Regions from separate parts of the Pseudoalteromonas sp. L21 genome, predicted to be linked through region 1. Evidence: predicted binding sites of a transcription regulator. Region 1 holds the regulator's gene; each other region holds the start of a gene.

What was found. The regulator sigma-54, encoded in region 1, starts transcription at its own class of promoters, with help from an activator protein. The targets are predictions, from matches to a motif close to GTTGGCACGNNNNTNGNNT.
Region 2: the regulator sigma-54 is predicted to act here: its motif matches at 3,382-3,400, upstream of flgB (flagellar basal body rod protein FlgB).
Region 3: the regulator sigma-54 is predicted to act here: its motif matches at 3,857-3,875, upstream of glnA (glutamate--ammonia ligase).
Region 4: the regulator sigma-54 is predicted to act here: its motif matches at 2,365-2,383, upstream of fliE (flagellar hook-basal body complex protein FliE).

What each region holds. Positions count from the first base shown of each region.
Region 1 is NZ_JAKKCV010000001.1:1,047,733-1,056,015, forward strand. It holds gene L3V41_RS04775 (calcium/sodium antiporter) at 1-970, shown strand, start outside; gene L3V41_RS04780 (KpsF/GutQ family sugar-phosphate isomerase) at 974-1,945, shown strand; gene kdsC (3-deoxy-manno-octulosonate-8-phosphatase KdsC) at 1,948-2,499, shown strand; gene lptC (LPS export ABC transporter periplasmic protein LptC) at 2,496-3,050, shown strand; gene lptA (lipopolysaccharide transport periplasmic protein LptA) at 3,040-3,561, shown strand; gene lptB (LPS export ABC transporter ATP-binding protein) at 3,558-4,283, shown strand; gene L3V41_RS04805 (RNA polymerase factor sigma-54) at 4,392-5,891, shown strand; gene hpf (ribosome hibernation promoting factor) at 5,918-6,205, shown strand; gene ptsN (PTS IIA-like nitrogen regulatory protein PtsN) at 6,209-6,661, shown strand; gene rapZ (RNase adapter RapZ) at 6,662-7,507, shown strand; gene L3V41_RS04825 (HPr family phosphocarrier protein) at 7,521-7,793, shown strand; gene mgtE (magnesium transporter) at 8,003-8,283, shown strand, end outside.
Region 2 is NZ_JAKKCV010000003.1:561,206-569,488, reverse strand. It holds gene metH (methionine synthase) at 1-928, shown strand, start outside; gene L3V41_RS11415 (hypothetical protein) at 1,180-1,704, opposite strand; gene flgN (flagellar export chaperone FlgN) at 1,795-2,223, opposite strand; gene flgM (flagellar biosynthesis anti-sigma factor FlgM) at 2,220-2,522, opposite strand; gene flgA (flagellar basal body P-ring formation chaperone FlgA) at 2,599-3,261, opposite strand; gene flgB (flagellar basal body rod protein FlgB) at 3,465-3,836, shown strand; gene flgC (flagellar basal body rod protein FlgC) at 3,839-4,255, shown strand; gene L3V41_RS11385 (flagellar hook capping FlgD N-terminal domain-containing protein) at 4,260-4,916, shown strand; gene L3V41_RS11380 (flagellar hook-basal body complex protein) at 4,934-6,295, shown strand; gene flgF (flagellar basal body rod protein FlgF) at 6,307-7,047, shown strand; gene flgG (flagellar basal-body rod protein FlgG) at 7,063-7,848, shown strand; gene L3V41_RS11365 (flagellar basal body L-ring protein FlgH) at 7,854-8,283, shown strand, end outside.
Region 3 is NZ_JAKKCV010000005.1:356,358-364,640, forward strand. It holds gene L3V41_RS16120 (MBL fold metallo-hydrolase) at 25-1,116, shown strand; gene L3V41_RS16125 (hypothetical protein) at 1,155-1,454, opposite strand; gene typA (translational GTPase TypA) at 1,599-3,422, opposite strand; gene glnA (glutamate--ammonia ligase) at 3,931-5,337, shown strand; gene L3V41_RS16140 (DUF4124 domain-containing protein) at 5,472-5,996, shown strand; gene glnL (nitrogen regulation protein NR(II)) at 6,077-7,147, shown strand; gene ntrC (nitrogen regulation protein NR(I)) at 7,166-8,283, shown strand, end outside.
Region 4 is NZ_JAKKCV010000001.1:471,117-479,399, reverse strand. It holds gene L3V41_RS02240 (ATP-binding protein) at 1-850, shown strand, start outside; gene L3V41_RS02235 (sigma-54 dependent transcriptional regulator) at 847-2,253, shown strand; gene fliE (flagellar hook-basal body complex protein FliE) at 2,421-2,753, shown strand; gene fliF (flagellar basal-body MS-ring/collar protein FliF) at 2,774-4,489, shown strand; gene fliG (flagellar motor switch protein FliG) at 4,482-5,519, shown strand; gene fliH (flagellar assembly protein FliH) at 5,523-6,341, shown strand; gene fliI (flagellar protein export ATPase FliI) at 6,360-7,691, shown strand; gene fliJ (flagellar export protein FliJ) at 7,691-8,146, shown strand; gene L3V41_RS02200 (flagellar hook-length control protein FliK) at 8,239-8,283, shown strand, end outside.

The DNA of each region.
Region 1 (8,283 bases):
GGTGACTTCTTTTGTCATTTTAATTATCGGTTTTGCCGCACTTGTATGGAGTGCAGACCGTTTTGTTTACGGGGCAGCGGCACTGGCAAAAAACATGGGGATCCCAACCCTAATCATTGGCCTTACGGTTGTTGCCATGGGTTCATCGGCACCCGAAATGATGGTGTCAGCATCAGCAGCCCTTGCAGGCAAAACAGATACCGCGGTAGGGAATGCTGTTGGCTCTAATATTACTAATATCTTACTAGTATTAGGTATTACAGCACTGTTAAGGCCTTTATCTGTTTCTTCAACAACACTCAAACGTGAGATGCCATTAGTACTATTAGTGTCGGTGGCTTCTTGGTACATATTCTCTGATAACTTCTTCTCATTTGCTGAGGGTGTTGCGCTCCTTATTGGCTTTATTGTTTTTATTGCAGGCTTAGTTATTATTTCTTTAAGAGATAAAAACCAAGCGGATGACCCTTTCGTTTCAGAAGCGTGTGAAGATATCCCTGATAATGTTTCTACAGGCTCAGCTTTGTTTTGGCTTGTCGTGGGTATGATCCTTCTTCCTATCAGTTCACACTTTCTGGTTGGTTCGGCAGTAGATATTGCAAAATACTTTGGCTTAAGCGACTTAGTGATTGGGTTAACCATCATTGCTATTGGCACCAGTTTACCTGAACTAGCAGCCTGTATTGCCGGGGTACTAAAAAATGAAGATGATTTAGCCTTAGGTAACATTGTTGGCTCAAACTTATTCAACCTATTGGCGGTACTGCCTCTTGCAGGGATTATCAACCCATCAATCATCGACCCTTCAGCGGCTAACCGAGATGCTTTGATTATGATTGGCGCAACCATAGCTTTAATCGCCATGTCATTGAACTTAAGAGGTGCTCGTCGTATCAATAGAATTGAAGGTGGTTTATTGTTAGTCGCATTTATTGCATACCAAGGCTATATTTTCAGTCAAATAGGATAACAAATGACGCAGCAAAGCTTTATTGCGCAAGGTAAGCGAGTTCTTGAAGTTGAAGCGCAAGCATTAAGAGAAATTGAACAGTATATCAATGCTGATTTCGAACATGCTTGCCAATTAATGTTTCATTGCACAGGTCGTATTATTGTCATAGGTATGGGTAAATCAGGCCATATCGGCAACAAAATAGCCGCTACATTAGCAAGTACAGGCACCCCTGCATTTTTTGTTCACCCAGGTGAAGCGAGTCATGGTGATTTAGGTATGATCACACGTGAAGATGTTGTGATGTGCATTTCAAATTCAGGTGAAACCAGTGAAGTGCTTGGTATTATTCCTGTTATTAAGCGTATTGGCGCAAAAATGATATCTCTAACAGGTAACCCTAACTCAACTATGGGGAAGCTATCGGATGTCCATGTGTGCATCAAAGTTAGCCAAGAAGCGTGTCCATTGGGCCTCGCCCCTACTGCCAGCACCACTGCGACATTAGTTATGGGCGATGCGATAGCCGTTGCCCTACTCGAAGCGCGCGGTTTTACTGCCGATGACTTTGCTTTATCTCACCCTGGGGGGAGCCTAGGTAAGCGTTTATTACTGAGCCTTGAAGACGTCATGCATACTGGCAGTGCCACACCTATCGTTACCGAATCCCAAAGTGTTAAAGATGCACTAATAGAAATGTCAGCCAAAGGCCTCGGTATGACAGCTATTGTCGATGAAAACAAAAAGCTTGCAGGTCTGTTTACTGACGGTGATTTACGCCGTATTTTAGAGCAACGTGTCGATATTCATAACACATCGATTAGCCAAGTAATGACGCGCTCATGCACCACCGCACATGCTGATATGCTCGCTGCGGAAGCATTGAATATTATGGAACGAAAACGCATTAACGGTTTAATAATAATCGATGAAAGTAATACACCGATTGGCGCACTTAATATGCAAGACCTTTTAAAAGCAGGGGTACTTTAAAGATGACGTTTGCCGAGCTTTATCAGCCATTAAGCACCGATGTAAGCCAACGTGCTCAGAAAATAAAACTACTCATTTGCGATATTGATGGCGTTTTCTCTGATGGCCGTATTTACTTAGGAAATAACGGTGAAGAACTCAAAGCGTTCAATACCAAAGATGGCTTTGGTATTAAAGCATTAATAAATAGTGGCTTTGAGGTTGCGGTTATTACAGGGCGACATTCACAAATAGTTCAGCAACGCATGACTAGCCTAACAGTACAACACATTTATCAAGGTCAAGAAAACAAGCTTATTGCGTATCAAGAATTAAAAGACAAACTGACTTTGAGCGATGAGCAAATAGCCTATATCGGTGATGATGGCCCTGATTTACCTGTCATGGAAAAAGTAGGCTTTGCGGTTGCTGTAAACGATGCTCACCCACTTATAAAAAGACTCGCTCATTACACCACCATGTTACCCGGAGGGTTTGGCGCTGTGCGAGAGCTTACAGATTTATTAATGCTGGAAAACGCGAAAGCGTTAACAACTGATGGAACCAGCGCATGAATATAGCCCGTATTTTACTGAGTATTGTTTTTGTTTGTTGCATGATCTGGTTATGGTATCCGTACTTTAGCCAACCAACAGGCGCAATAAACAGTGAAGACGAGATAATCGCAACACCGGATTACACCGCCATTGCGCTAAAGCAAACGGCGTATGATGAGCAAGGTAACATCAGCCATAAAGTCGCTGCGGCTAAAATGGAGCTATACCAGCAATTAGGGTTTACTTTTTTTGAACAGCCTATTTTTACCATTTATGGGGATCAACAGGTTTGGCAGGTGAAAGCAAAAGAGGCTACCTTGTACGAAAACGATCAACTTATTTTTGAAGGTGACGTTGTTGCAAAAAATCTAACTCATAATGGCATGATTGAAGATATCAACGCAGAAAATATCAATGTCGATATTGAAAAAATGACCATGTACTCAAAACAACCTGTTACATTAACAGGCCCAAACTTAAAGATTACCGGTAAAGGTTTAAAAGCTGATTTAAAAGCCGAAATCGTCGAGTTAACTAACCATACACGAACCATATACTATGACCAATAAACTTAAAAAATTACTTCTAATCCCAAGCTTATTGATTGCGTTTTCAAGCGCTGCTGCAGACCAAGCGGGTACTCCTATCAGCATTAGCTCAGATCGCCAAGTAGGTCAGTTAAAAAATGGAGTCGGGATTTTTGAAGAAAATGTAGAAATAACCCATGGTAATCGTCGTATTACCGCAGATCGCCTAGAAGCACATGCTGGTGAGGTTGATGGTACTGTTTCACTTATCATTGCCACAGGTAAGCCAGCCTACTTTGAAGAAAAACAAGAAGATGGCACGGTTATGAGCGCCAGTGCAGACGAAGTACGTTACGATGTAGCAAAGCGTTTACTCACCTTAGTTGGCGATGCACAAGTGACACAAGCAGGGCAAAAAGTCAGTGCAAAAAGTATAACTTATGACATGGAACAACAACTCATTAGTGCTGAAAAAGACGAAAATTCAACGGATCGTGTGCATACAATCTTAGTGCCTGTTGATAATAAAAAAGATGATAAAGGCCAGCCATGAGTACATTAAAAGCAGAGCTGTTAGCAAAGAGCTATAAGGGTCGCCAAGTTGTCAAAAATGTGGGACTAGAAGTCGAAGCTGGCAGTATTGTTGGCTTACTAGGCCCTAACGGTGCAGGTAAAACCACCACCTTCTACATGATTGTAGGGCTAGTGCCAAGCGACAAAGGTAAAATTAGTATTGATGACAACGACATCACTTTATTACCCATGCACAATCGCGCTCGATTAGGTATTGGCTATTTACCCCAAGAATCATCCATTTTTAGAAAGTTGACGGTCTACCAAAACCTGATGGCGATTCTTGAAACACGTAAAGATCTTAAAAAACAGCAACGAGAAGAAACACTCAATAACCTGCTTGATGAATTTAGTATTCAGCACATTCGAGATAGCCAAGGTATGGCGCTATCAGGAGGCGAGCGTCGCCGTGTTGAAATCGCGCGAGCATTAGCCGCAGATCCAAAATTTATTCTGCTAGATGAGCCTTTTGCTGGTGTTGATCCAATTTCAGTGTTAGATATAAAGAAAATTATAGAGCATTTGAAAAACCGTGGTATCGGTGTACTAATAACTGACCATAATGTTCGAGAAACCCTTGATGTTTGTGAAAAAGCCTACATTGTTTCTCATGGGGAGCTAATTGCATCAGGCACGCCTGAACACGTATTAGCAGACCAAACCGTACGCGATGTTTATCTAGGCGAGCAATTCAGGTTGTAACCAATACATCACCGACTAGAGCATCTGCTAGACTTACAATAATGACAACATATTGATATTGACTCAAAGTAGTATCAATAAATGATTTAAAAGGATTGTTAGGGATACATGAGGCAATCATTACAGCTGCGCATGGGCCAGCAACTTACAATGACTCCACAACTGCAACAAGCCATTCGCTTATTGCAACTTAGTACATTGGATCTCCAGCAAGAAATACAAGAAGCGCTTGATAGTAATCCTCTACTTGAAGTGGAAGAAGCGGATTACAGTGAAGACGCAATCGGTAAAAACGAACAAAAATCTGACTCTGATGATTCACAAGTCACTGCTACGGCAGAAGAAGCACCAAGTGAGTACGAGCAAGAAAGCAGTGATGCACTCAATAAAGATACCGTTAGTGACGACCTAGCAATGGACGTCACATGGGATGAGTACATGAGTGCAGCTCCTTCAACCTCTTCAGGGCCAATGCCAGAAGATGAGTCTATTTATCAAGGTGCGTCAACCGAAACTCTCCACGAATATCTGATGTGGCAACTACAGTTGACCCCATTTAGTCCAACTGATGAAGCAATTGCTGTTGCTATAGTCGAAGCTATTGATGACTCAGGTATTTTAACCGTCAGTTGTGAGGATATTGTTGAAAGCTTTAATCAAAACGATGATGAAGAAGAAGAAATAGAACTTGATGAAGTCGAAGCGGTCCTAAAAAGAATACAGCTATTTGATCCTGTCGGCATTGGTGCTCGCAGTTTACAAGAGTGCCTATGTATTCAACTTCGTCAATTCGATGCAGATACACCTTATTTGGCTGAAACTAAAATGGTTTTATCTGAGCACATCGAATTATTAGCAAGCCGCGACTATCGTACTTTGATGAAAAAGACTAAGCTTAAAGAAAACGAGCTAAAAGAAGTCATGACGCTTATCCATAGCTTGAACCCTAAGCCCGCGGATAGCATCGTACGTGAAGAGTCTGAATACGTCATACCCGACGTATCAGTAAAAAAAGTAAAAGGTCGTTGGGTCGTTGAGCTTAACCCTGACTGTATGCCAAAGATCAGAGTGAACAGCCAATATGCGGCTATGTCACGCTCTGTAAAATCAAGCAGCGACAGTCAGTTTATTCGCTCTCATCTGCAAGAAGCTAAGTGGTTTATTAAAAGCTTAGAGAGCCGGAATGATACTTTATTAAAAGTAACGAACTGTATTGTTCAACAACAACAGGCTTTCTTTGAACACGGCCCTGAGGCGATGAAACCGATGGTGCTAAATGATGTCGCTGAAATGGTCGAAATGCATGAATCGACGATTTCACGGGTTACAACGCAAAAATATATGCATACCCCAAGGGGTATTTTTGAGTTGAAATATTTCTTCTCAAGCCACGTCAGCACAGAAAATGGTGGCGAGTGTTCATCAACGGCAATACGCGCTTTAATCAAAAAGCTTATTGCCGCAGAAAACTCAGCGAAGCCATTGAGTGATAGTAAGATTGCAGATATATTGGCTGAGCAAGGAATTAAAGTAGCTAGACGTACAATTGCAAAATACCGAGAGTCTCTAGCAATACCGCCGTCTAATCAGCGTAAAAGCTTGATTTAGACGTTTTACATAGAAGGAAAATGCTTATGCAACTAAACCTAACTGGTCGTCATGTAGAAATCACAGATTCATTAAAAGACTATGTAAACACCAAGTTTGCGAAACTAGAAAGGCATTTTGATCATATTAATAATGTTCATGTCATTTTAGACGTAGAAAAATTAAGTCAAAAAGCAGAAGCAACTTTACATGTAAACGGAGGCGAACTGTTTGCCTCTACAGAGCATCAAGATATGTACGCGGCCATCGACTCGCTAATTGATAAGCTTGATCGCCAAGTAATTAAACACAAAGAGAAATTAGCTCGACACTAAATTATGAAACTTAGTTCACTTACTAGCCAGGACTGCAGCAAAGCTGCGGTCCTTTTTAATAGCAAAAAAAGAATTCTCGAATTTATCAGCGAACTCGCTCATGAGCAGCTTCCTCATCTATCGCAGCAAGATATTCTTAATGCTTTACTCAATCGAGAAAAATTGGGGAGCACAGGAATTGGTAGAGGTATTGCTATTCCGCATGGTCGTATGTCAGGTGCTGATAAACCGCATGCGTTTATTATAGTGAGCGAATCTCCAATTAACTTTGACGCAATTGACAACCGCCCTGTTGATATTTTTGTTGCACTCATCGTACCTGATGGAGACTGCCAACTTCATTTAAAGACCTTATCAACAATTGCTGATAGACTAAAAGACAAAGAATTTTGTAAACAGTTACGCAGCGCTAAAACCGATCAGGAACTGTTTCAAGTTATTGCATCAGAGGCATAAATGGAATTAATTATTATCAGTGGCCGTTCTGGCTCAGGTAAATCAGTCGCTTTACGAGTCCTTGAGGATCTTGGTTATTATTGCGTTGATAATATTCCTGTAAACCTATTACCTTCGCTAGTGCGCAGCGTCTCTGATAATTACGACAAAATAGCAGTCAGTATCGACGTACGTAACCTGCCAAAAGAGCAACAAGAATTTAATGATATTCTTGAATACTTGCCAGGTTTCGCCAATCCAACCTTATTTTACCTTGATAGTGATGATCAAACACTCATTAGACGTTTCTCTGAGACAAGACGTTTACATCCGCTTTCTTTAGATTCTTTACCACTCGATTTAGCAATTAAGCAAGAAAAAATACTGCTCGATGTACTAATTACCCGCGCCGACTTTATGATCGACACAACGGATTTAAGTGTACATCAGCTAGCAGAGTCAATTCGTGAGAAGATTCTCGGTAAAAAAGACAAAAAGCTTATTATTACCTTTATGTCATTTGGCTTTAAGCATGGTATCCCGAAAGAAGCTGACTATGTATTTGATGCACGCTTTTTACCAAACCCACACTGGGAGCCAGATCTTAAGCCACTTACGGGTCTCGACCAACCAGTTAAAGATTACCTTGCAAGCCATAGCATAGTGCAAAAATTTACTTGGCAGATTCAAACCTTTGTGCAAACGTGGTTACCACACCTTGAACGTAATAACCGCAGCTATTTAACGATCGCAATTGGCTGCACAGGTGGACAGCATCGCTCGGTTTACTTAGCACAGACGATTGGTGAAAGTTTCGCGAAAAGCCATGCGAATGTAAAAATTCGCCATCGTGAGCAAGACTTATAATAAGGGCTTTAACATGTATGCTGAAAATACGTTTTTAATTCAAAACAAACTTGGCTTACACGCTCGGGCAGCAACTGTACTTGCACAACTTGCACTTCAATTTGATGCTAAAATTATGTTATATCAAGATGACAAAGAAGCTGAAGGTGACAGTGTACTTGCTCTAATGTTATTAGAAAGCAGCCAAGGTAAAGAAGTACGCGTTGTATGCGAAGGCCCTGATGCAACTGCTGCACTTAATGCAATAGGTGAATTAATAGCACAACGCTTTCATGAGCAAGAATAGCATTTGCTAAGCACGAAAGATTTGCGTTAAACTTAACTTAGGTATTTAAATTCCTCTTAAATATCTTACTTTTAAGTCATTCGTTCATCTTATATAACAAATATTCTTAATATAATGGTTGCTTTAAACGATAACTCAGCAAATTTATTATTGTGCAACTATGCTGTATTTATTTAGCCAGAGCTCACTTTTTAGTTGTAAGGACGCCAATGCCAGAAGCCTTTGAACAAGATTACCCACTACAACAACTTAAACAGGTGACCAAGTCACTTAATAGTGGTCAATTTGTTCAAGTGCGCGGTATGCTAGCTAAAACAGCACCTTGCGATACAGCACTGTTACTTGAGTCATCTCCTCATAAAATCCGCCGCATGTTGTGGCAACTCGTTGATCCAGATGTACGTGGTGACGTACTTGAAGAGCTTTCAGAAGATGTACGCCTTGGCATTATTGCCCAGATGGAACCTGAGCATATTGCCGCCGCAACTGA
Region 2 (8,283 bases), on a different contig from region 1:
GGACAACTACACGCCACCTGTGCCGAAAAAGCTGGGTGTGACTGAGTTTAAAGATGTTTCGATTGCGACGTTAAGACAGTACATCGACTGGACACCTTATTTCATGACCTGGTCAATCGCTGGTAAGTACCCACGTATTCTTGAAGATGAAATTGTTGGTGAACAGGCTAAAAGCTTATTCGCTGATGCTAATGCAATGCTTGATGAGCTTGAGCAATCAGGTGCGTTACAACCACTTGGTGTCATTGGTTTATTCCCAGCAAATAGAGTAGGGGATGACATTGAGATTTACACCGATGAGTCGCGTACAACGCTTTTAACTACATCGTGTCATTTACGTCAGCAAACTGAAAAAACCGACTTTGCTAACTACTGTTTAGCTGATTATATAGCGCCTAAAGGCACCCCTGATTACTTTGGTGCGTTTGCGGTTACCGGTGGTCTTGAAGAAGATGACCTTGCTGATGCCTTCGATGCTAAGCAAGATGATTACAATAAGATTATGGTTAAAGCCGTTGCTGACCGTTTAGCAGAAGCGTTTGCTGAATATTTGCATGAGCAAGTGCGTAAAGAGTATTGGGGCTATGCGGTAGATGAAAACCTATCGAACGATGAACTTATTCGTGAAAACTACCAAGGTATTCGCCCAGCGCCAGGTTATCCTGCTTGCCCTGAACATACTGAGAAAAAGAAAATCTGGCAGTTACTTGATACCGAGCAGCGTATCGGCATGAAGCTAACCAGTTCATACGCAATGTGGCCTGGGGCGGCGGTATCAGGTTGGTATTTCTCTCATCCTGAAGCGAAATACTACGCAGTGGCGCAAATTCAACAAGATCAGGTTGAAGATTACGCTAAGCGTACCAACATGACTCTTGCCGAAGCTGAGCGTTGGCTATCACCGAACTTAGGCTACGAGCCAGAATAGTAAACAGCCGAGTATGTAAATACTCGGCTTTTTTATTGTGCTTAGATTTGCATGATAAAGTCTTAATTTGAGGGAGTGGTGCTAGAAGCCGATACTCTAAAGCGATACTTAATTGCGAATAAGGCTAAGTACCTAACTTAAACTTTCGTACTTTAAATCTCGTACGATGCATCAGGTTAATTCTTCTAACGGATGGGGTTAAACTTTGTAAAGCTTTTCCGTAACTTCATCTCGTTTAATCACTTTCGTTGTTATGAGTTATCTCTACTCTCCATTGATTCAAGCCATAAATTCATTCTTTCTTGTTCATCACACACCGCTTTTTCAAGGTATCGCTCTGAACCATCGAGAAAATACTTGACGGTAACCTCATTTATTATCCAACGATTGTCTTCTTGATTAAACGAAATGTAGTAATCAAGAGGGACTCCGCTAGTATTGGTACCGCTTACTAATAAACACCCATCTTTATCATCAATTGACTCTTTAGTATTAATTATTTTGGTAATTTCTATGGGGAATTTTGCTAGAGGATCAACAAATGCTGTTTTATCAGTTATGGATCTTGCTTCCACTAAAGCCTCCCAGAGCTCTTTTTTTAGTAAAGTTTGCTCTCTAGGGGTGCCGTACAGGGATTTATATTTATTGAAGGAATCGAGCAAATCATTATTATGCAAAGTATTATTACTTGAACTGCAGCCAAATAAAAAAGTGCTTAATATGAAAAGTAAATATCTCATTAAACTTAGGTGCGAAAATATTAATTTAAACGTCATCTAATTCTAACCTATAAATCTAGATTAGCTTTATTAAAATAGAAAGCACCACACCAATGAACTGATGTGATGCTAGGGGAGGCATAAAAATTAAAAAGGTGATTCAGGGTAAGCGGTTTTACTTTGTGTGCCTGTTAGTCTGTGCAGTAACTGTTTTTGTCGGGCTAATAATAAACCTGAACGTTCGTTAAGTGCCTGACAATGCTTTGATTTAATGACTAACTGCTGCATTAATGTTTGTGTTGTTTGTTTGATTTCTTTTGGCAACTTTTCAACTAACATCATTAAGCCTTCTTTACCTTGTGCAAGCCCTAAACTTTGTAAATAGCTATCACGGCTTAGATGGTTTTTATCTAAAGACTGTAAAACAGCAGACATCTTGGCGTTGTGCTGTTGTAATGTTGTATCTCGTTCGCTTAGAAGCACATACTGTTGTTCAAGTGCACTAATGAGTGAATCAAGCTTGCGTACATCGTGTTGTAGGCTTTCAATAAACTGCTTAATGCTGTTTATGGTCATTTTTTATGAAACTCTAGTAGGGCATTGATTAATGTATCTTGGTCAAGCGACAGCTCACCATTAGCAATAGCGGCTTTTACTTTTGCTACTTTTTCAAGGTCAACATCAGGCTTTGACGCTAAGTCTTCAAAGGTATTATCGATTGTTTTACTAAGCGAACTAATTTGTTCTGCGCTTGCTTGCTTGTTCGCCGCTGTGTGAGATTTTTTACTGATATCTTGATTGCCCGCATCAATAAAGTTGTTCACTTTTGCAGCTTGCTCAACATGACTACTGCTACCTTTGTTGTTTATGTTCATTATCAATCCCCAATTAATTTTCTACTAATTTTGTAAAGCGACCCAATTTATCGATTTCTTAAATTTATTTTTAAATTTATAAAAGTGTTGCTTTTACAACCCCTTTATCAATCACTTGGCCTTCAACAATTTTACCAGAACTGAGGTTTTTTACTTTGATCATTTGGCCTTTAATCCCTTCCTCAAGTGCAATTGCTTTTACGCTTGCAGTAAAGGAGCTTGTGCTGATGAGAAGTTTTATATGCTGCTCTTTATTGACTAGGTAGTTATTTTCGAGCTGTCTGCGAGTGATTAAATCGCCTTGCTTGATGTTTCTTTTAACTGTCATTCCAATCAATTCATTTGTGCTCGTTTCCATACCGTAAACGTGTTTTGCAATATTAATCGAATCATAGTTTAGTAACTCATTACTTAACACTTCGCCGCGTTGTAAGTCGCGTTTAGCAACGACTAAATTGAGCCACAGATCCACTTTTGCGGTGGCTCTAAATTGCCAAATAGGATCTGCACAGCTGACGGTCAGACGAATTCTGCCTGCGGGAATGGAATTGGGTTTTACTCTGTTTATTGATAACTGATCACAGCTAAGCTCTTTTGCTGCAGCTGGTATGTATAACGCAATTTTTTTTTGCTGACTTTGCTTGTTTATGCTGCCCAAGTAATGAGTTATTTCGTTATTTATATACCGTTTAATCTCTTTTTTAAAGTTGCTTGCTAAGACATTGGCTGAAAATAACAAGGAAATAATTCCAAAAAAGAGGAAAAAAGCACCATTCCGTATCGGAAGTATTGCTTCCGCTTTGGCGTGCCTTAGATTGAATTTATTACAGTAACTCATTGAAAAATATGTCTTATAAAATTTGGCACAAAGGTTGTTAATAGCCTTATACCGAATTCAAAATGTGCAAACGAGCATACAAGACGTAGTCAGTTGAGGCAACAATGGCATTATTTGATAAAGCGTTAGGCGTACACCCATTTGCTATGCAGTTGAGAATAGACAGAGCTGAGGTGATCGCAAGTAACCTAGCAAATGTTGATACCCCAAATTTTAAAGCCAGAGATGTGGATTACCAGCAAATTTTGGGCGATGTCGCAGCGAGTATGGAGCATAACAATGATGTAGGCTTTGCGGGAATCACTGCCAATGAGCTGATGTATCGTGTGCCGTATCAAGCATCCAGTGATGGTAATACCGTAGAGCTCAATGTCGAGCAGGCAAAATTCTCTAACAACAGCATGGATTTTCAGACCAGTATGACCTTTCTAAACATGAAAATCAGTGGCCTGCATAAAGTAATCAAAGGAAATTAATAATGTCTTTTAATTCTATTTATGACATTAGCGGCAGTGCAATGCGTGCTCAAGTGATGCGCTTAGATACCATTGCTTCTAACCTTGCTAATGCTGACACAGCGGCGTCTACCGAAGAGGGCGCATATAAGGCGCTTAAACCGGTTTTTTCTGCCATGTATAAAGACTCTTTTGATCAGCAAAATGTTGCGGCTGCTGTTAATACCATGGGTGTGACAGAGTCTAATCGTACTGTTGAGCAACGTTATGAGCCTAACAACCCACTTGCCAATGATGATGGCTATGTCTTCTATTCAAACGTCAATGTACTTGAAGAAATGGCAGACATGATGTCAGCAAGTCGTAGTTATCAAACATCCGTTGATGTTATGTCGCGTGTTAACAGCATGCAGCAAAGCATTCTTAAATTAGGACAGTAGCACCATGGATATCGCAAATACCACACATAGCAATAATAATGCTGCCAATGTAAGCTCAAGTATTTCAGGGAATGTTAACTCGGCAGAAGAAATGTCGACCATGTTTTTAGAGTTGCTAGTGGCACAGATCAGTAATCAGAACCCGTTACAACCTATGGACGGAACCGAATATGTTAGCCAACTAGCTGAATTCTCAAATGTTGAATCATTACAAAGTATAAAAAATAACACCAGTGCGAGTTTAGATAACAGTAGCAGCATGTTAGTCCTTGAAGCGACCAACTTAGTTGGTGAAACAGTGACAGTGCCAGCGGATGTGGTGGCTTTAGAAAAAGAGGGCAAAGTGTCGGGTCTTGTTAACTTATCAACACCTGCTGATTCAGTCACTGTGCAACTTTATGACAGTAATGGCCAGTTAGTTGAAGAAAAACAGTTGGCATACAGTGGTGTGGGTTCTTTGAATTTCGAATTTGATGAACAAGATGCGGGTGGCTATTCGATTAATGCTTTTTCGACTACCAATGGTGTTTCACAACGCCTAACACCTTGGCTAAATGGTGAAGTAGAACGCGTTTCTGTGGGTAGCAGCAGCGACGATATTTTATTGCAAGTTGATGGCTTAGGTAATTTTGCCTTAACCGATATTAATCAAGTTGCTTAGACTGAAGAGGAATAATTATGTCTATGTTTAATATAGGTTTAAGCGGCCTTAAAAGCACTCAAACAGGGTTAGAAGTAACAAGTAATAATATCGCTAACTCATCAACTTCTGGTTATAAAACAGGTAATACAGAATTTGCCGCGGTTTACAATGGTGGTAGTCGTGGTGGTGTACGTGTTTCAGATATCAAAGAAGACTTTGTAACCGGTGGTGATATTGTTAGAACAGGTAACGCACTTGATATTGCAATTGATGGTCAAGGTTTCTTTGCTATCTCTGAAGGTAACCGTATTGCTTATACGCAAGCAGGGCAATTTACCCTAGATAATGAGCTTAATATTGTTAATGCAAATGGGGCAAAGCTGCAAGGTTATGGCGTGAGTGATGCTGATGCGGCTGGCGAAGCTGAGATCATCCCAGGTGTGTTAACGGATCTTAAAGTACAAGGCGCGAACATCCCAGCTGTCGCAACTGATGCAATCGATTTTCATGGCAACTTAAGCTCTGCCAGCGACATTATTTCTTATCCTGTAGCACCGAATAACTTTGATCCTACCGATGGCACACAGTATAACTTTTCGCAGCTAACAGAAGTATTCGATTCGCAAGGTAACAGCCATGTATTGACTCAATACTTCAATCACACAGCTGATAACCAATGGCAAGTAATGTACTTTATGGATGGTTCACCACTACCAGCAAGTGCACTTGGTACCCCCGCAGGGGCTGTGACTGATACTCAGGATGTTGTTGTTGATGGCAATGTTGTCACAGCAGGTGTTGTTAATATTACCTTTGATGCCGACGGTCAAATGCAACCGCTTGATCCTGGCTTTACGCCTCCTGCGCCGCCAGCACAAGAAGATGACAACGTACTTGACCCTTACAATCAACGTGAAATTACCATGTCTTTCCCTGTTGGGGGCGGTGCTGCGCCAATGTCTTTAACGCTGGATATGGCAAAAACAACGCAGTTTGGTACTAATTTTAATATTCTTGAAAATGATGCTAGTGGCTATTCAGCAGGCACTTTCTCAGGTTTATCAGTCGAAGAAGATGGCAAAATTTTCGCCACATTCACTAACGGAGAATCTAAGCTTCAAGGGCAGGTTGTACTTGCTTCGTTTGCAAACACAAATGGTTTAGAAGCGGGTGATAATACGGTTTGGTATGAAACCCGTGACTCTGGTGGTGCCTCATACAGTGAGCCAGACAGCGGCACAGTTGGCGGATTAATCGCAGGTGCGTATGTCGGCTCTAATGTTGATATCAGTGAGCAGTTAGTCGGCTTAATGTCGTTCCAACAGAACTACCAAGCAAATGCGAAAACCATCAGCAGTGCTGATGAAATGATGCAAATTTTATTTAGTAATACTTAAGGTTTCATCTTATGGAAAAGTTAATTTATACCGCTGTCTCAGGGGCTGAACTAAACAATACAGCCTTAAAAGTAACAGCCAATAACTTAGCCAATGTAAGCACTGCAGGTTTTAAGGCTGATTTAGAGCAAGCGCAATCAATGCAAGTTACAGGCAGTGGGTTTCGCACTCGTTATCACGCACAAATGTTGCCTGTCACTACCGATTTATCAGCGGGTCCTATGATGGACACTGGCAGAAAACTGGATGTTGCTCTTAGCGATGGTGGTTTTTTAGAAGTGATTGATGACAATGGCGAACCTGCTTATACGCGCTCTGGTAACCTTGAAATTGATGCGGATGGTTTCTTAACCGTAAATAATCGCCGTGTGCAAAGCAATATCGGTGATATTCAGCTAGGGGATTTTGCAGAGTTGGAAATTGCCCCTGACGGTATCATTAATGTGGTTCCGCTCGGTGGTGGTGTTATCGCTGAAGAAGCACAAATTAAACTTGCTAGTACCGGTGATGAAGGTGCGGTGATGGTTAAAGGGCGTGATGGTTTATTTCGTGCTGAGAACCTTGAGCCGCTAGACATGGACGAAGCTATTCGTTTGCGTACAGGTGTACTGGAAGGGTCGAATGTGAATGCGGTTCAAGAAATGATTAAAACAATGAATATCAGCCGCCAATTTGAAATGAATATCAACATGATGAAAGCAGCTGATGAACTGGCAAACAGTGGCAATAAGCTGGTTAGCGGTCGCGGTTAGGATGTGGAGTGAATAATGAATTCAGCATTATGGGTAAGTAAAACAGGGTTAGCAGCGCAAGATTTGCGTATGACCACAATTTCAAACAACTTAGCGAATGTGAGCACGGCCGGTTTCAAAAAAGACCGTGCCGTATTTGAAGATCTATTCTACCAAGTACAGAAGCAACCAGGCGCACAAGCAGATGACTTGAATCAGTTACCGTCGGGTATTCAGGTGGGAACAGGGGTGCGTATTAATGGTACGCAAAAGCAATTTACTGAAGGAAGCTTTGAGACAAGTAGCAATCAATTAGATGTTGCGATTGCAGGTCAAGGCTTTTTTCAAATTGAAAGCCCTGATGGTGAGTTACTTTACACACGTAATGGTCAATTCCAATTAAATTCAGAATCTTTATTGGTGAATGGTAACGGCTTACCGCTTGCGCAAAATATCGCCCTACCAGAGGGGACAACTAAAGTCACCATCGGTCGCGATGGTACAGTGAGTGCGGTTGTTGATAATGGCGTTGAGCCAATTGAGTTGGGTCAGTTACTAACGGTTAATTTTGCGAACCCTGCTGGTTTAGAGAGCTTAGGCGGTAACCTTTACCGTGAAACAGCAGCCTCAGGTGAAGCTATTGAAGGTGTGCCAGGTGAAGAAGCATTTGGTGAATTACAGCAATTTACCATTGAAGGTTCGAATGTCAGTGTTGTTGATGAAATGGTAAGTATGATTGCGGTACAGCGCGCGTACGAAATGAACGCTAAGGTCGTATCTGCAGCTGACGAAATGTTGCGTTTCATTAATCAGAATGTGTGATTGCTATGATTAAGTTAAGTGCTACTGTTTTATTGGTTATGCTGCTAGCAGGATGCAGCACTACCGATCATGAACAATATGTGCAATGTAAAGTTGTTCATGGTGAACCCAAGTGCCCGATTCAAAAACAATCTAGAGCACGCGAAGACTATGAAGTCGCTAAAGATGCGTATCAAGTAGGCTTAAATTATGAAAACGGTAGCCTTTACAGTGACAGCTATATGTTTTCTCTGTATTCCGATAAACGTGCTTATCGAGTGGGTGACATTTTAACGGTTGTTTTAAATGAGCGTACACAGTCGAGCAAAAGTGCTGATAGTAACTTAGAAAAAAATACTGATGTTGATGTGTCGGTGCCTTTTGCGGGTAACTTGAATGTCGCTGATTTTAATTTAGGAATTGGTTCAAGTACTGAATTTGATGGTGGTAGTAGCG
Region 3 (8,283 bases), on a different contig from region 1:
CAAAGAATAAAAAGTAAGCATGTTATGCATTTAAAAACACTTCCTACACTTATCGCCGCTGCACTTTTAGCAGCTTGTAGCCACTCTAACACTGTTAATGTTATTGCTGGCGAAGGTACGATTACCCCGTTAAAAACCGAAGGAGAGCAGGCTGGTCGTTACCATAACCTTTACCCCGGTGAAAAAGAGTACCCAACAACCTGCACCGACAATTGCTATGAAACGTCTGAGCTGCTTGTATGCAACGACAGCAACTCACAATGCCACTATCAAGGCGAACAAATAGTACCTAAAGTCGATTCAGGCTTTACAGTTCGCTGGTTAGGTCATGCAGGCTTTTATATTCAATCACCCAGTGGTGAGCAGTTGCTGTTTGACCCCGTTAAGGATCAGTTTGATTCACCTGTAGACTTGGCCTTCAAACTCGCAGGCGGTATCTATCGCAAACCTGGGGCTTGGCCAACGCAAACAGAGCTTGATGGCCTACATGCGGTGATGTACTCACACATCCATTATGATCATTTTAACAAAGCGGATATAGAAGAAATTGGCAATGGTCCACGCTATTTAGTACCTTTAGGATTTGCAGATAACTTCCCTACCGGTGGTTTTACTATCTCAGAGATGGCGTGGTACGCAAGTACCAAGATTAATGATTTAACGATTCATGCCGTGCCAGCTCACCACTTTAGCAGCCGTATCTTAGTGCCTTTCATTTATGAAGATCACAATAAAGATTTATGGAATGGTTGGTTACTCGAACAAAACGGAAAAACCTTATTTTTTGCTGGCGATACCGGTTACTCAAAACATTTTCGGGATATTAAACAAAAATACGGCGAAATTGATGTGTGTTTGATGCCGATAGCGTCCTATTACCACCAAGAAAGCGGCAAATGGTACCGCTATGTACACACAACACCTGAAGATGCGTTAAATGCAGCTGAGGAGCTAAGCTGTAAAGTGATGATCCCATGGGGGTATGGTAACGCAAGCTGGCAAATGGGCGACCATTCTAGTCACTCTGCATTGCTACGATTACTGCATATGCAAAAAGACATGAGCAGCCAAGTACCCGTATATATACTGAATGAAGGTGAGCAAGTGTCACTGTAGTAAAACCTTGCCCCTATCAATCTAACACACCAAAACGGTTAGACTTTCGTCTCTTTTATTAAACTATGAAGTAAGTCTAATCGTTTATGTAATTGTTTATCTGCATAGTATTGGGCAATACTTACATTAAAAATCATTAGTAAAATAAAGTAGAAAACAGGCTGGTCAATCGTTTCAGGAAAGAAGTATTGCACAACTAAAAGCGTGAAAATAAAACTTGCATACTTACTGATAATAGACCACCACTTAGGTCTGAGCGCATCTATTTTCTCATTGATGGATTCATTACGCTGCATCTGAGAAAAAGCAATTTGCGCGTCCACTTGATCCTTGTCCATTAAATCGATTCCTTTGTTTTTGTAGGCAGTCTTATTTTACAAGTTAAGAGTTGTCACTAGAAGCTCTTTATTTTAAAGGCCTAAAAAAACCGCCGTATTTTTCAATACGACGGTTTTTATATTTTTTAAAACTAAAAGACGTTATTAGTCTTTAGCTTGACGGCTCGCACGTTTACGGTCACTTTCAGTTAAGTGACGTTTACGAATACGAATGCTCTCAGGTGTTACTTCCACTAACTCGTCATCATCGATGAACTCAATCGCTTGCTCAAGCGTGTAGTTTAGTGGTGGCGTTAATGTTTGCGCTTCATCAGTACCTGATGCACGAACGTTAGTAAGTTGCTTACCTTTAAGTGCATTTACTGTTAGGTCGTTGTCACGGCTATGAATACCAATAACCATACCTTCGTAAACTTCAACACCGTGACCAATGAATAGCTTACCACGGTCTTGTAAGTTAAATAATGCATTAGTAAGTGCTTTACCCGTTGCGTTCGCAATCATTACACCATTCTTACGCGCACCAATAGTACCGCCTTTATGTGGACCGTAGTGATCGAATGTATGGTAAAGAAGACCAGAACCAGAGGTTAATGTCATAAATTCAGTTTGGAAACCTATTAAGCCACGACTTGGGATCATAAAGTCCATACGTACACGGCCTTTACCATCTGGAGACATGTCTGTTAGTTCACCCTTACGAAGACCAATTTGTTCCATGATAGAACCTTGGTGCTCTTCTTGACAGTCGATTGTAAGTGTTTCGTATGGCTCTTCTTTTTGACCATCAACTTCACGAAGGATTACTTGTGGACGAGAAACCGCAAGCTCGTAACCTTCACGACGCATGTTCTCGATTAAGATACCTAAGTGTAACTCACCACGACCAGAAACACGGAAGCTATCTGGATTATCAGTTTCTTCAACACGTAGTGCTACGTTGTGTACAAGCTCAGCTTGTAAACGCTCAAGGATATTACGTGAAGTGACGAATTTACCTTCTTTACCAGCAAATGGTGATGTGTTTACAGAGAACGTCATTGTTACTGTCGGCTCATCAACGCTTAGTGGTGGTAATGCTTCAACGGTATTTACATCACAGATAGTGTCTGAGATTTTTAACTCACCAAGACCTGTAATTGCAATGATGTCGCCTGCGCCCGCAGATTCTGCTTCGTGACGCTCAAGACCTAAGTAACTCATTACTTGGCCAACTTTACCGTTACGCTTAGTACCGTCTGCACTCACAATCGTTACTTGTTGGTTAGGACGAACAGTACCACGCTTGATACGACCTACACCGATAACACCGATGTATGAGTTGTAGTCAAGCTGAGAAATTTGCATTTGAAGAGCACCTTCAGGATCGGCATCCGGTGGAGATACTTCGTCAACGATCATCTGGAACATAGGTTCCATGTTGTCAGATGGCGTGTCTAAATCCATTGTTGCCCAGCCGTTGATAGCTGATGCATAGATTACTTTAAAGTCTAACTGTTCATCAGTTGCACCTAGGTTATCGAATAAATCGAAAACTTGGTCCATAACCCAGTCAGGACGTGCACCTGGTTTGTCGATTTTGTTGATAACAACAATCGGCGTTAAACCTTGTGCGAATGCTTTTTGCGTTACGAAACGCGTTTGTGGCATTGGACCTTCTTGAGCATCAACAAGTAGTAATACTGAGTCAGCCATCGAAAGTACGCGTTCTACTTCACCACCGAAGTCGGCGTGTCCTGGGGTATCTACGATATTGATATGGTAGTCATTCCAAGAGATAGCTGTATTTTTAGCTAAAATGGTAATACCACGCTCTTTCTCAATGTCGTTTGAGTCCATTACGCGCTCTTCGTTACCGCCGCGCGTTTCTAATGTGCCTGATTGCTCAAGCAGTTTATCAACCAAAGTTGTTTTACCGTGGTCAACGTGGGCGATAATCGCTATATTTCTTAACTTTTCGATGCTCATATTTTTTCTCAGAGAAATTGAATCTCATTGATCCTGCAAGATCTACGCACTCATCTGAGTTTTCACCAGATGTCCCAGCATAGGATTTAAAAGGGCGCATATTATCCCTTAATAATGGCATGGATGAAAGTTTATCCAATGTAAATTTATAAACTTTCTTCAAGCTTTTTCTAAGTATCTGTTTTATAAATGACAAATTTATGAACTTTGTTCATTTCAAACAGTAAGAATTGGCGAAATTCTGAGTTATGAGCCATATTTTCAGAGTAAATCAAGCTCAGAGTTCATTTATTAGGTATGCTCAATTTCTGTGCATTTGGCATTGTGAAAAAGCAATGCACCACAATGAAACTTTTACGCACCAAAGTTGTGCAAATAGTTTTAACAAAACCCTATTCTATTTTTTTTTATAAGCCTAAACAACATGTTAAAAATATGGCATGAAATCAGCTTATATAAAACAAAAGCAATAATGCAGCAAAAATAAAACCCAACAATTGGAGGACACATGTCACAATCGGTTTTAGATTTTATCAAAGAAAATGACGTTAAGTTCATTGATTTACGCTTTACTGACACCAAAGGTAAAGAACAGCATGTTTCTATTCCTCATCACCAAATTGATGAAGAGTTCTTTGAAGACGGCAAAATGTTTGACGGTTCTTCAATTGCTGGCTGGAAAGGCATCAATGAATCAGACATGGTACTAATGCCTGTACCTGAGTCTGCTAAAATGGACCCATTTTCTGAAGAAGCTACTTTAATCGTACGTTGTGACGTTGTTGAGCCTTCAACACTTCAAGGTTACGAGCGTGATCCACGTTCTGTTGCAAAACGCGCTGAAGAATACATGCGTTCAACAGGTATCGCTGATACTGTTTTATTCGGCCCAGAGCCAGAGTTCTTCCTATTTGATGATGTAAAATACAAATCAGACATGTCTGGTTCTATGTACAAAATTGATGATATCGAAGCTGCATGGAACTCAGATAAAGACTACGAAGGTGGCAACAAAGGCCATCGTCCAGGCGTTAAAGGTGGTTACTTCCCATGTTCACCTATTGATTCATCACACGACTGGCGTTCAGCTACATGTTTAGTTCTTGAAGAACTAGGCCAAGTTGTAGAAGCTCATCACCATGAAGTTGCAACTGCGGGTCAAAACGAAATCGCAACACGCTTCAATACCATGGTATTAAAAGCAGACGAAATCCAAGAGATGAAATATGTTATCCATAACATGGCTCACCTTTATGGTAAGACAGCAACCTTCATGCCTAAGCCTCTTGTAGGTGATAACGGTTCTGGTATGCACTGTCACCAATCTTTAGGTAAAGATGGCGTAAACATCTTCGCTGGTGACAAGTACGCGGGTCTTTCTGAAGAAGCACTTTACTACATCGGTGGTATCATCAAGCACGCTAAAGCAATCAACGCATTCGCTAACGCGTCAACTAACTCGTACAAACGTCTAGTACCAGGCTTCGAAGCACCAGTAATGCTAGCATACTCTGCACGTAACCGTTCTGCTTCAATCCGTATCCCTGTGGTACCGTCTGCAAAAGCACGTCGTATCGAGGTACGTTTCCCAGATCCAACAGCTAACCCATACCTAGCATTCTCAGCAATGCTTATGGCTGGCCTTGACGGTATCAAAAACAAGATCCACCCTGGCGATGCTATGGATAAAGATTTATACGACTTACCAGCTGAAGAAGCTGCTGAGATCCCACAAGTTGCCTCTTCACTAAGCGAAGCACTTGCTTCTTTAGACGCTGACCGTGAATTCTTAACCCAAGGTGGTGTATTCACTGACGATCTAATCGATGCATACATCTCACTGAAGAACAAAGAAGTTGAAAAGCTTAACATGACAACTCACCCAGTTGAGTTTGAAATGTACTACAGCGTGTAATTGCGCTGTAGCAGAATTATCTATATCAGATAATAAATGTGTGTTCTCAAGCCCGCTTTGCGGGCTTTTTTAATGGTAATTCGACGTATTCTCCTCTACAGTTTTAAATAGATTAAGAAATGCAGGGTTGCAGAGTGAAAAGCATAACTTTATTGTTAGCAGTACTAATTTTTGTTAGTACTTTTAGCCATGGTACCGCTCAGAAGAAAGTGTATTCGTGGAAGGATAGAAATGGTGTTTTAGTCTTTTCTGATACACCACGTCCAGGCGCAACTGAAGTAAAGCTAAATACGCAAAATCTCACTATGCCAGCGACCGATACGAGCATTCTAGATAGCAGCCCGAACGTTACACCGGTTAATTTTAAAGTGACAATAGCCTCACCTGAAAATGAAGCCACCGTTAGAGAGAATACTGGTTCCGTTTATGTAACGACTCGTATTAGTCCACGCTTTGCAACAGGCTTTAAGGTACAACTCCTTGTTGATGGCACTCCTTTAGGTGTTGCCAGTAGCAGTACAACCTTTGCACTTAGAGAAGTCAATCGAGGCGAACACACACTGCAAGCTAAGCTTTTTAATGAGAATAATAAACTCGTTTCGGTTAGCCCAGTAAGCACCTTTTTTATGCATCGAGCATCTGTATTAAACAGCAATTAACTTTTTAAAATAGATACCTCACAATGCAGAATGGCTGTGCTAAGCTATGCTCAATCGCAACGCACTAAAATGGTGCAAACATGCTCAGTAATACTCCCTTCGACTCAGAAATACTCGACAGTATCTGGAAAAATTTAAGTACTGCCGTTATCTTGCTCGACCGAAACTTCAAACTGGTTTATGCAAATGACAGTGCAAGTGAGCTTTTAGGTTTAGGTCCTAAACGTATTATCAACCAACCATTCGATAATCTATTTAACTATCACTCAATTGATTTAAAACGCATCGCCCAGTACTCACTGTTCGATGGTGTTGATTGCCATCAGCATAGAGCTGACGTGGTGTTCATCGATTCTCGCCATGCTAAATTAACAATCAGTACGCGACGGCTCAGCAGCAAAAATGAAAACTACATTTTATTTGAATGCCGCCAAATGGACGATGAAATTCGTCACGATCAAGCCTCTAATCAAATGCATCAATATCAAGCTGCGCGTAATTTAATACGTGGTTTGGCGCACGAAATTAAAAATCCATTAGGTGGAATTCGCGGAGCGGCGCAATTATTGCAGTATGAGGTTGATCAGCAAGAACGAGATCAATGTGCAGAGCTTATTATTGAGCAAGCAGACAGATTGCGAGAGCTAGTCGACCGCTTGCTTGGCCCGAATCAGTTGCCCCACAAATCCTATGGCAATATTCACCAAGCACTTGAGTCAGTAATCAAGCTAAGCATGCTGGATAATAGTGCGAATATCACCTTAGTAAAAGACTATGATCCGAGCATACCTAATGTGTATATAGATCAAAGTAAAATTCAACAGGTGGTGTTGAACATTATTCGTAATGCCCAACAGGCTCTCGTTGATGGTGGTGAAATCAGAATAAAAACCCGTATTAACCACCAGCATAGACGTCCTGGTAAAGCGCCGAAAAAAACCTTGCTGATCCAAATTTCGGATAATGGTCCAGGTATAGATAAGAATCTAAAAGAAACTTTGTTCTATCCCATGATCACCAATAAAGAAAATGGTTCAGGGCTTGGTTTATCCATAGCGCAAACCTTGGTTGACCAGCATGACGGACACATAGACTGTGACAGTTGGCCTGGCCATACAGAATTTAATATCTATTTGCCTTTTACGGATTAATGGTTTTTTGGAGTAATCATGAAAACAGTCTGGTTAGTTGATGATGATGCCTCAATACGCTTTGTATTAGAAAAAGCGCTGGCAAGAGCAGGATTTGACACCCAAAGCTATGCAAATGCACAAGATGTACTTAATGCATTAAAATTTAGCCAGCCCACAGTGCTCGTCTCTGACGTGCGTATGCCAGGTATGGACGGCATGGCATTGCTAGAAACAATTGCTGAGCAAAATCCTGGCTTACCTGTGATCATCATGACTGCCCACTCAGATCTCGACTCTGCAGTTAATGCGTTTCAAAAAGGGGCATTTGAGTATCTTGCCAAACCGTTTGATTTAGATGAAGCCGTAGCATTGGTAGAAAGCGCATGTCGTGCTAACTCAACAAAAAAAACCAAACGTAAATTAGCACCGCAAACCAATGCGCATATCATCGGTGAAGCACCTGCTATGCAAGAGGTGTTTCGTGCGATTGGTAAATTATCAGCTTCAAGTATGAGTGTGTTAATCAATGGCGAATCAGGTACAGGTAAAGAGCTTGTCGCCAGTGCCCTACACAACCACAGTCCACGCAAAGAAAACCAGTTTATCGCTCTCAATATGGCTGCCATTCCTAAAGAATTAGTCGAATCTGAATTATTTGGCCATGAAAAAGGCGCATTCACAGGAGCTGACAGCATTCGTAAAGGTCGCTTTGAACAGGCAAATGGCGGCACATTATTTTTAGACGAAATTGGTGATATGCCGCTTGATGTGCAAACTCGCTTATTACGCGTGTTAGCCGATGGTGAGTTTTACCGTGTTGGTGGTCATCAAAGCATAAAGGTCGATGTGCGAATCATCGCCGCAACTCACCAAAACCTTGAAGACTTGGTTAAACAAGGGAAGTTTCGTGACGATCTGTTCCACCGTTTAAACGTCGTGCGTTTGCGCCTACCCGCCCTACGAGAACGCACCGAAGATATTGAGCGCCTCGCACAACATTTTTTACATAAAAGTGCTAAAGAGCTGCAAGTCGAAAGCAAAATTTTAAGCCCTAAAGCCACTGAGCAATTACGCCTATTCAATTGGCCTGGCAATGTTCGTCAACTAGAGAACACCTGCCGTTGGTTAACTGTAATGGCACCGGGTGAGCTTAT
Region 4 (8,283 bases), 580 kb from region 1:
TCGCCCTAAGCAAGATGATGGTCATGAGGTGTCACTAAAAGATGGTCGTTTAATTAAGCTCGATATTACAGCCCTAGCCCCTGAGCCTGGGCAACTCATCCTAATGACAGATTTGACCGAAACGCGCAGATTGCAAAAGCGTGTAGCGCATATGCAACGTTTAAGTGCCCTTGGCAAAATGGTTGCTTCTCTTGCTCATCAAGTCAGGACGCCGCTTTCAGCAGCTATGCTATATGCTGCAAACTTAGGCTCGAAGCGATTACCTGAAGCATCGCGTGGTAATTTCCATACTAAGTTAATGTCGCGTTTAAAAGATTTAGAAACCCAAGTGAATGACATGCTTTTATTTGCTAAAAGCGGTGAGCAGCAAGTTGTTGAAAGTGTCTCGATGCAACAGCTTTTAAGCGAAGTTAAAGCGGGTGCCGATGCAATGGTTGCTCAAAATCACAGCGAGCTTGTCGTTAGTTTACCTGAGCCAGATATCGAAATTGTCGGAAATAAAACCGCACTGGCAAGTGCCGTTCAAAACCTTATTCATAATAGTATTCAAATAATTGGCAGTCAGGCACGTGTTGAGCTGAGTGCTGAGCGAGATGACAAAGATGAAAATTGCGTGCGCATAAGTGTCAGCGACAATGGCCCAGGTATTGATACTCGTTTAGCAGATAAATTATTTGAACCGTTTTTTACCACTAAAAGCCAAGGTACAGGGCTTGGACTGGCTGTAGTCAGCTCAGTCGCCAATGCCCATCAAGGGCGGGTTGAAGTATATAACAACGCACATGGTGGTGCCTGTTTTAGTTTGATCTTGCCTATTAGTGCAGAACCTATGTTAGCGGAGGCAAAATGAGTACTCATCCTATTTTAGTCGTTGAAGATGACGCAGGCCTACGAGAAGCGCTGATTGATACACTAGAAATGTCAGGTATTGATTGTATTGCTGCCGATAGTGCCGAGCAGGCAATGGTCTTGTTAAAACAAAATACCTATGCATTGGTAGTCAGTGATGTGCAAATGGGCACTATGAGTGGTCTCGACCTATTGCGCAGCATTAAATTGAATTACCCAGAGTTGCCCGTTTTGATGATGACAGCGTATGCCACCATTGATGATGCGGTTGAAGCAATGCGCCTTGGTGCTATTGACTATATGGCCAAGCCGTTTGCGCCAGAAGTGCTCCTTAATATGGTCAGTCGTTATTTACCAGAGAAAGAAAAAGAGACCGAAGGCCCGATTGTCGCAGATCCATCAAGCATAAAGCTACTTGAGCTGGCCAGTAAAGTGGCTCGCTCTGACGCCAGTGTTATGGTGCTTGGCCCAAGTGGGTCAGGTAAAGAAGTCTTAGCGCGTTACATTCATGATAAGTCTAGCCGTGCTGATGCGCCTTTTGTTGCAATTAACTGCGCAGCCATCCCCGAAAACATGCTCGAGGCAACATTATTTGGTTACGAAAAAGGTGCTTTTACAGGTGCTATTCAAGCTTGTCCAGGTAAATTTGAACAGGCGCAAGGCGGCACTATTTTACTTGATGAAATCACTGAGATGGACTTAGGGCTGCAAGCAAAATTACTGCGTGTATTACAAGAGCGTGAAGTGGAGCGACTGGGTAGCCGTAAAACGATTGAACTTGATGTTCGTGTTTTGGCAACCAGCAACCGTGATCTAAAAGACGCTGTTAGTAACAATTTATTCAGAGAAGACTTATACTATCGTTTAAATGTATTCCCACTGATGTGGCGGCCACTTGCTGAGCGTCCAGGTGACATTATTATTCTGGCTGAGCATTTGATTGAACGACACTGCTTGAAAAGCAAAGAGCCAATTGCACTGATTACAGAAGGCGCAAAGCAGAAGTTACTAGCGCATGCGTGGCCTGGTAACGTACGTGAGCTTGATAATGTCATTCAACGGGCACTCATTTTATGTGATGGCAACAGTATTCATGAGAATGATATTTTCATCGAAGAGTTGTTATCACCAAGTTCAGAGCCAACCCAATCGGCTCCATCACATAATGCCCCGATTTACCAAGAGCAGCCTGTAGAGCCTCAGCTTGCGAGTATTCCTCAAGTGAACGAGCAAGGTAATTATAAAGACGAACTCAAAGATAAAGAGCATCGTATTATCTTAGAGACGCTAGCCAAATGCCAAGGCAAACGCAAAGAGGTTGCTGAGACTTTAGGAATTAGTCCTCGTACACTTAGGTATAAGTTGGCGCAAATGCGTGACCTTGGGATCGCATTACCAGCCTAATCCATATTTTTTCTTACACAAACAAGCTCACATTATCGTGAGCTTGTTTGCTGTCAAAACTCTGACAACAACAAATTAAATAATAACCAATTGTTTTTATTGGTTTTTATTTGTGGCACGCTTTGTGCATTTTACTTATTAAGTGAACTGCATCGTCAGAGAGTATTATGAAAATTCAAAACAGCGCATTATTTCAAGAAATGCAATCTATGGCTCTAGAAGCGGGCCGTAGCCAGTCAGTTAATAACTTACCAACACAAGCTCAGCCGACTTCATCAGCACAGTTTGGTGATTTACTTAGTAATGCGCTTGATAACGTTAATGGCCTACAACAAGACGCTAAGCAAAAAGTCACCGCATTAGAGATGGGAGATCGCAGTGTTTCTTTGGCAGAAGTGATGATAGCTTCGCAAAAGTCTTCAGTGGCTTTTGAGGCGACGGTACAAGTAAGAAACAAACTTGTTGAAGCATATAAAGACATTATGAACATGCCTGTTTAACTAGGTAGTGGAGAATTATTGTGGCGCAATCTAATCAATCAACTGATCTAGCCTTAGCAGGTGGTGGAGTCGATTCACCTGATACTGAGGAACAACAAGAGCAAAAGTCTGGATACTTAAGTGCCCTGAACGGTGTGGATGTACTTCGTCAGGTTACGTTAGTTATTGCATTGGCTATCTGTTTGGCAATCGCTATTTTTATCATTATTTGGGCTCGTCAGCCTGATATGCGACCGCTTGGTAAAATGCCAACGGAAGAGCTTATTCAAACTCTCGACTTTTTAGATGCTCAAAAGATTGATTATGAATTAGATGGTAATGTCATTTCGGTTGAAGAAGGCGAATACCAAAATATTAAGCTATTGATGGCTCGTGAAGGCCTTGAGCAAGCGCCAAGCTCAGGTACTGATATCATCATGCAAGATATGGGATTTGGTGTAAGCCAACGCCTTGAACGAGAACGTTTAAAACATGGCCGTGAGCAGCAGCTTGCGCGCACCATTGAAGAGCTAAAAAATGTAACTCGCGCCAAAGTACTTTTAGCTATTCCAAAAGAAAACGTATTTGCTCGTCGTGAAAAACAGCCTTCTGCTACGGTGGTGCTAACGCTTAAGCGTGGCCGCACACTTGATGGTGAAGAAGTTGACTCAGTGGTTGATATTATTGCGTCAGCTGTACAAGGGCTGTCACCTGAGCGCGTTACAGTTACCGATCAAAATGGCCGTTTACTTAACTCAGGCTCACAAAATTCACTGGCAGCTCGCTCACGTAAAGAGTATGAAATTGAGCGCAAACGTGAAGAAGAATATCTTAATAAAATCGATAGTATCCTTATCCCTGTCGTGGGGTTAGGCAACTACACAGCGCAAGTAGATTTGAATATGGACTTTAGTGCCGTTGAAGAAACTCAAAAGCGCTTTAACCCAGATTTACCTGCCGTGCGCAGTGAAACAACGTTTGAAGAAAATAACATTGGTGGTTTAGCGGTTGGTATTCCTGGTGCCTTAACAAACCAGCCGCCTGTTAACTCTGATATCCCTGAGGTAGCGGGTCAAGGTGCTGCTGGCACAGCAACTAACCCAAGTCGCTCTCACAAAGAAGCAACCCGTAATTATGAGTTAGATACAACGATTTCACATAAACGTCAGCAAACAGGGGTTATCCGTCGTATTAGTGTATCTGTTGCCGTTGACTACGTGCCTCAAGTCGGTGAAAACGGTGAAACAACAATGGTACCGCGCTCGGTTGAGGCATTGTCAAATATCCGTCGCTTATTACAAGGTGGTGTTGGCTTTGATATGCAGCGTGGTGATGCGCTAGAAGTTGTAACCGTGCCTTTTGTTCGCCAAGACACAGGAGAAGCAATCGAAATACCACTGTGGGAACAAGAGTGGTTCATGAAAATGCTACGTTTAGCGCTGGGCGCCTTGGTAATCATTGTACTAATAATTGCTGTTGTTAAACCGATGCTGAAACGCTTAATTTACCCAGATGATACACTGGAAGAATATGATGAAGATGCGCTAAGCTCAGGTATAGATATTGGTGATAGTACGCTAGATATGCTAAATAAAGACTTTGACTCGGCTGCTGTAGGATTCTCAAGTGATGGTACACTACAGCTACCAGATTTACATGGCGATGAAGATTTACTTAAAGCAGTGCGAGCACTGGTAGCAAATGAGCCTGAATTGTCTTCACAAGTAGTGAAAGCGTGGTTAACAGAAGATGACTGATCAAGAAAAACAACTACCTGCGGCGTTTGATGTCGACAAATTAGACGGCGTAGATAAAGCCGCGATACTTTTGCTGAGTTTATCAGAAGAGGATGCAGCACAAATCCTAAAACACTTAGAGCCAAAACAGGTTCAAAAAGTCGGGATGGCAATGGCTGCGCTGGATGATTTATCGCAAGCAAAAATTAGCGCTGTACATAACTTGTTTATTGAACAAATTCAAAGCTTTAGTACTATTGGTTTCCAATCTGAAGACTTTATTAAGAAAGCACTAACCGCAGCCCTAGGTGAAGATAAAGCAGCAAGCTTAATCGATCAGATTGTAATGGGCTCAGGTGCGAAAGGCCTCGATTCGTTAAAATGGATGGACTCTAAACAGGTTGCTAATATTATTCGTAATGAGCACCCGCAGATCCAGACCATTGTGTTATCTTATTTAGAGCCAGAGCAGTCTGCGGAGATCTTGTCGCAGTTCCCAGAAAAAGTGCGCCTCGATTTAACCATGCGTATTGCTAACCTTGAAGAAGTTCAACCTGCTGCACTCCAAGAATTAAACGAAATCATGGAGAAACAGTTTGCTGGTCAAGCAGGTGCACAAGCAGCTAAAATGGGTGGCTTGAAAGCCGCGGCAGATATCATGAACTACCTAGATACGAATGTTGAAGGTCAGTTGATGGATTCAATCCGTGAGCATGACGAAGAAATGTCGCAACAAATCCAAGACTTAATGTTTGTCTTCGAAAACTTAATGGATGTAGAAGATAGAGGCATTCAAGCGATTCTTCGTGAAGTGCAACAAGATGTACTGATGAAAGCAATCAAAGGTACCGACGAAGCACTGAAAGAAAAGATCCTAAGCAATATGTCAAAACGTGCCGCAGAACTGCTTGCTGATGACTTAGAAGCAATGGGGCCTGTGCGTATTAGTGAAGTAGAAACGGCACAAAAAGAAATTCTGTCAACAGCACGTCGCTTAGCAGATTCAGGTGAAATTATGCTTGGTGGCGGTGGTGGAGAGGAGTTCCTGTAAATTATGGATAAACCATCACTTCACCGAGGTAAACCTGTTCACGCCAGTGAAGCGGTTGATGAACTTTTAGAAAATTGGCCAATTCCTGATGTTGAACAAGATACTCGCAAGTATGCGGGACGCTCTACTGCATTTGGCACGCCTTTAGCTGATTTATATCGTAAAGAGCAAGAAAAAGCACCCGCAAAGGAAGAGCCTGAAGAGCCAGAAATACCCGCATTAACAATGGCTGAGCTTGAAAAAATTCGTCAAGATGCGTTTGAGGAAGGTTTAAAGCAAGGCCATGAGCAAGGCTATATTGATGGCTTCGAAAAAGGTGTAGGTGAAGGAAAAGAAGCCGGCTACAAAGAAGGTGTAGAGTTAGGTAAAACCCAAGGCCAAGAAGAAGTTAAGCCTATAATTGAAGAGCAACTCACGATATTACGTGGCTTACTTGATAGCCTATCAAATCCTTTATCACAAGTGGATGAAAGCGCTGAAAAACAGCTCGTGCAACTGGCTGTGATGTTAAGTGAGTCACTGATTTATCAAGAAATTAAAACCTCGCCAGATATTGTTTTACATGCCTTAAAACAGGCGATAGATGCGCTAGGTGACGAACAAACAAAAGTACGTATTCACTTACACCCTGATGATATTAAACTCGTCACAGAAGGTTATGGTGAACAAACTGTTGCAGACAATCACTGGCAGTTAGTGGCAGAACCGACCCTTGAACGCGGCGGATGTGAAGTTAAAACACCTCAGTCATCGATAGATATGACCGTAAAAACCCGCGTCAAAGAAACATTGGAAAACTTTTTGCATAACAGTGGTATCTAACCACTTTTTAGGCTCAGTATGAGTAGTCAAACACCCCTTGGCGAACGTTTAAAGCGTTATGAAAAGCACATAAAAGTCAGTAAGCCTGCTGTCGCAGGCATTTTGACGCGCGTTGTCGGTTTAACTCTCGAAGCGAAAGGTCTTCGCGCACCGGTTGGTAGCCAGTGCAAAATTGAAACAATCAATGGTTATGTTGACGCTGAGGTTGTTGGTTTTAATGATCAAACCTTATATTTAATGCCAAATGATCATATTTCCGGCGTGTTACCTGGCGCACGGGTTATTCCCCAAGTTAACGAAACAGGCTTGCCTGTGGGTATGAGTCTACTCGGTCGTGTTATTGATGGTCTTGGTCGTCCACTTGACGGCTTAGGTGCAATTAAGGCTGAGCATTACCTGAAGTTTGCACAAAACGCGATTAACCCTCTTGCCAGACGTCCAATTAGCCAGCCAATGGATGTTGGGGTGCGGGCGATCAATTCCGTTATCACTGTTGGACAAGGTCAGCGTATGGGCTTATTTGCAGGCTCAGGTGTGGGTAAGTCAGTGTTACTGGGTATGATGACCAGAGGCTCAGAAGCCGATGTCATCGTAGTTGGTTTAGTGGGAGAACGTGGCCGTGAGGTAAAAGAATTTATTGAAGAAATTCTTGGTGTTGAAGGGCGTAAACGTTCTGTTGTTGTTGCTGCACCTGCTGATGCATCACCGCTTATGCGTTTAAAAGGCTGTGAAAGTGCCGTCACAATTGCCGAATATTTTCGTGATCAAGGTCTCAATGTGTTACTGCTGCTTGATTCAGTGACTCGTTACGCGATGGCGCAGCGTGAAATCGCGCTCGCTGTAGGTGAGCCTCCGGCAACAAAAGGTTATCCGCCTTCCGTATTTGCAAAATTACCCGCATTAGTTGAGCGTGCTGGTAACGGTGGTGAAGGGCAAGGTTCTATTACTGCATTTTTTACTGTGCTGAGCGAGGGGGATGACATGCAAGACCCTATTGCCGATTCTGCCCGTGCTATTTTGGATGGTCACATCGTGTTATCGCGAGACTTAGCTGATAGTGGTCATTATCCTGCCATCGATATTGAAAAGTCTATTTCACGGGTTATGCCTCAAGTTGTCTCAGAGCCGCATATGCAACAAGCAAGAGTGCTTAAACAAGTCTATTCTATGTACCAGCAGAATAAAGACATGATTACGCTGGGAGCTTATCAAAAAGGAACAGATCCTATGCTTGATCAAGCAATTAATATGATGCCAGCAGTGAATCAGTTTTTACAACAAGGCATGAAAGATGTGATCAGCTATGACGATGGCTTACAAGGCCTAGCACAACTGTTAGGACAAGCATAATGGCTAAAAATAAACTTGATTTATTACTAAAGCTTGAGAACGATAAAGAAGAATCACTGCGTATGGATTACTTAAAAGCACAGCAGCACTTGCAAAGTAACCAACAAAAGCTACAAGGCTTAAATAACTTTCGTCTTGAATACTCACAGCAGTTGCATACTAAAGGGCGCTCAGGGTTATCAAGCGCAGGTTTTAGCCAGTACCACTCGTTTATTGCCAAAATAGAAGAAGCGATTCGTCAACAGGCAAGCACCGTGAATACTGCAAAGCAAGTTGTTGCGCAGCGTAAAACTCTGTGGTTAAAACAGCAAGTTAAAGCAAAAGCGGTTGCTAAGCTTATCGAAAAACAGGCAATTAAGCAGGCCGCGGCAGTCGCTAAAAGTGAGCAAAAAATGCTGGACGAGTTCGCTTCAAATCAATTCTATCAACGCCAGTTGAAAAATCCGACACTGTAATTTTTTAGGCATATAATTTGCATTTGTACTTGCTAGTAACATTTATTTTGGCACTTACGGCGGCAAATTGCCCCTTTATACTCAGGTGAATTATGGCGATCAGTGAAATTAATTTGCAAGTAAAAACAGAGCAAGGT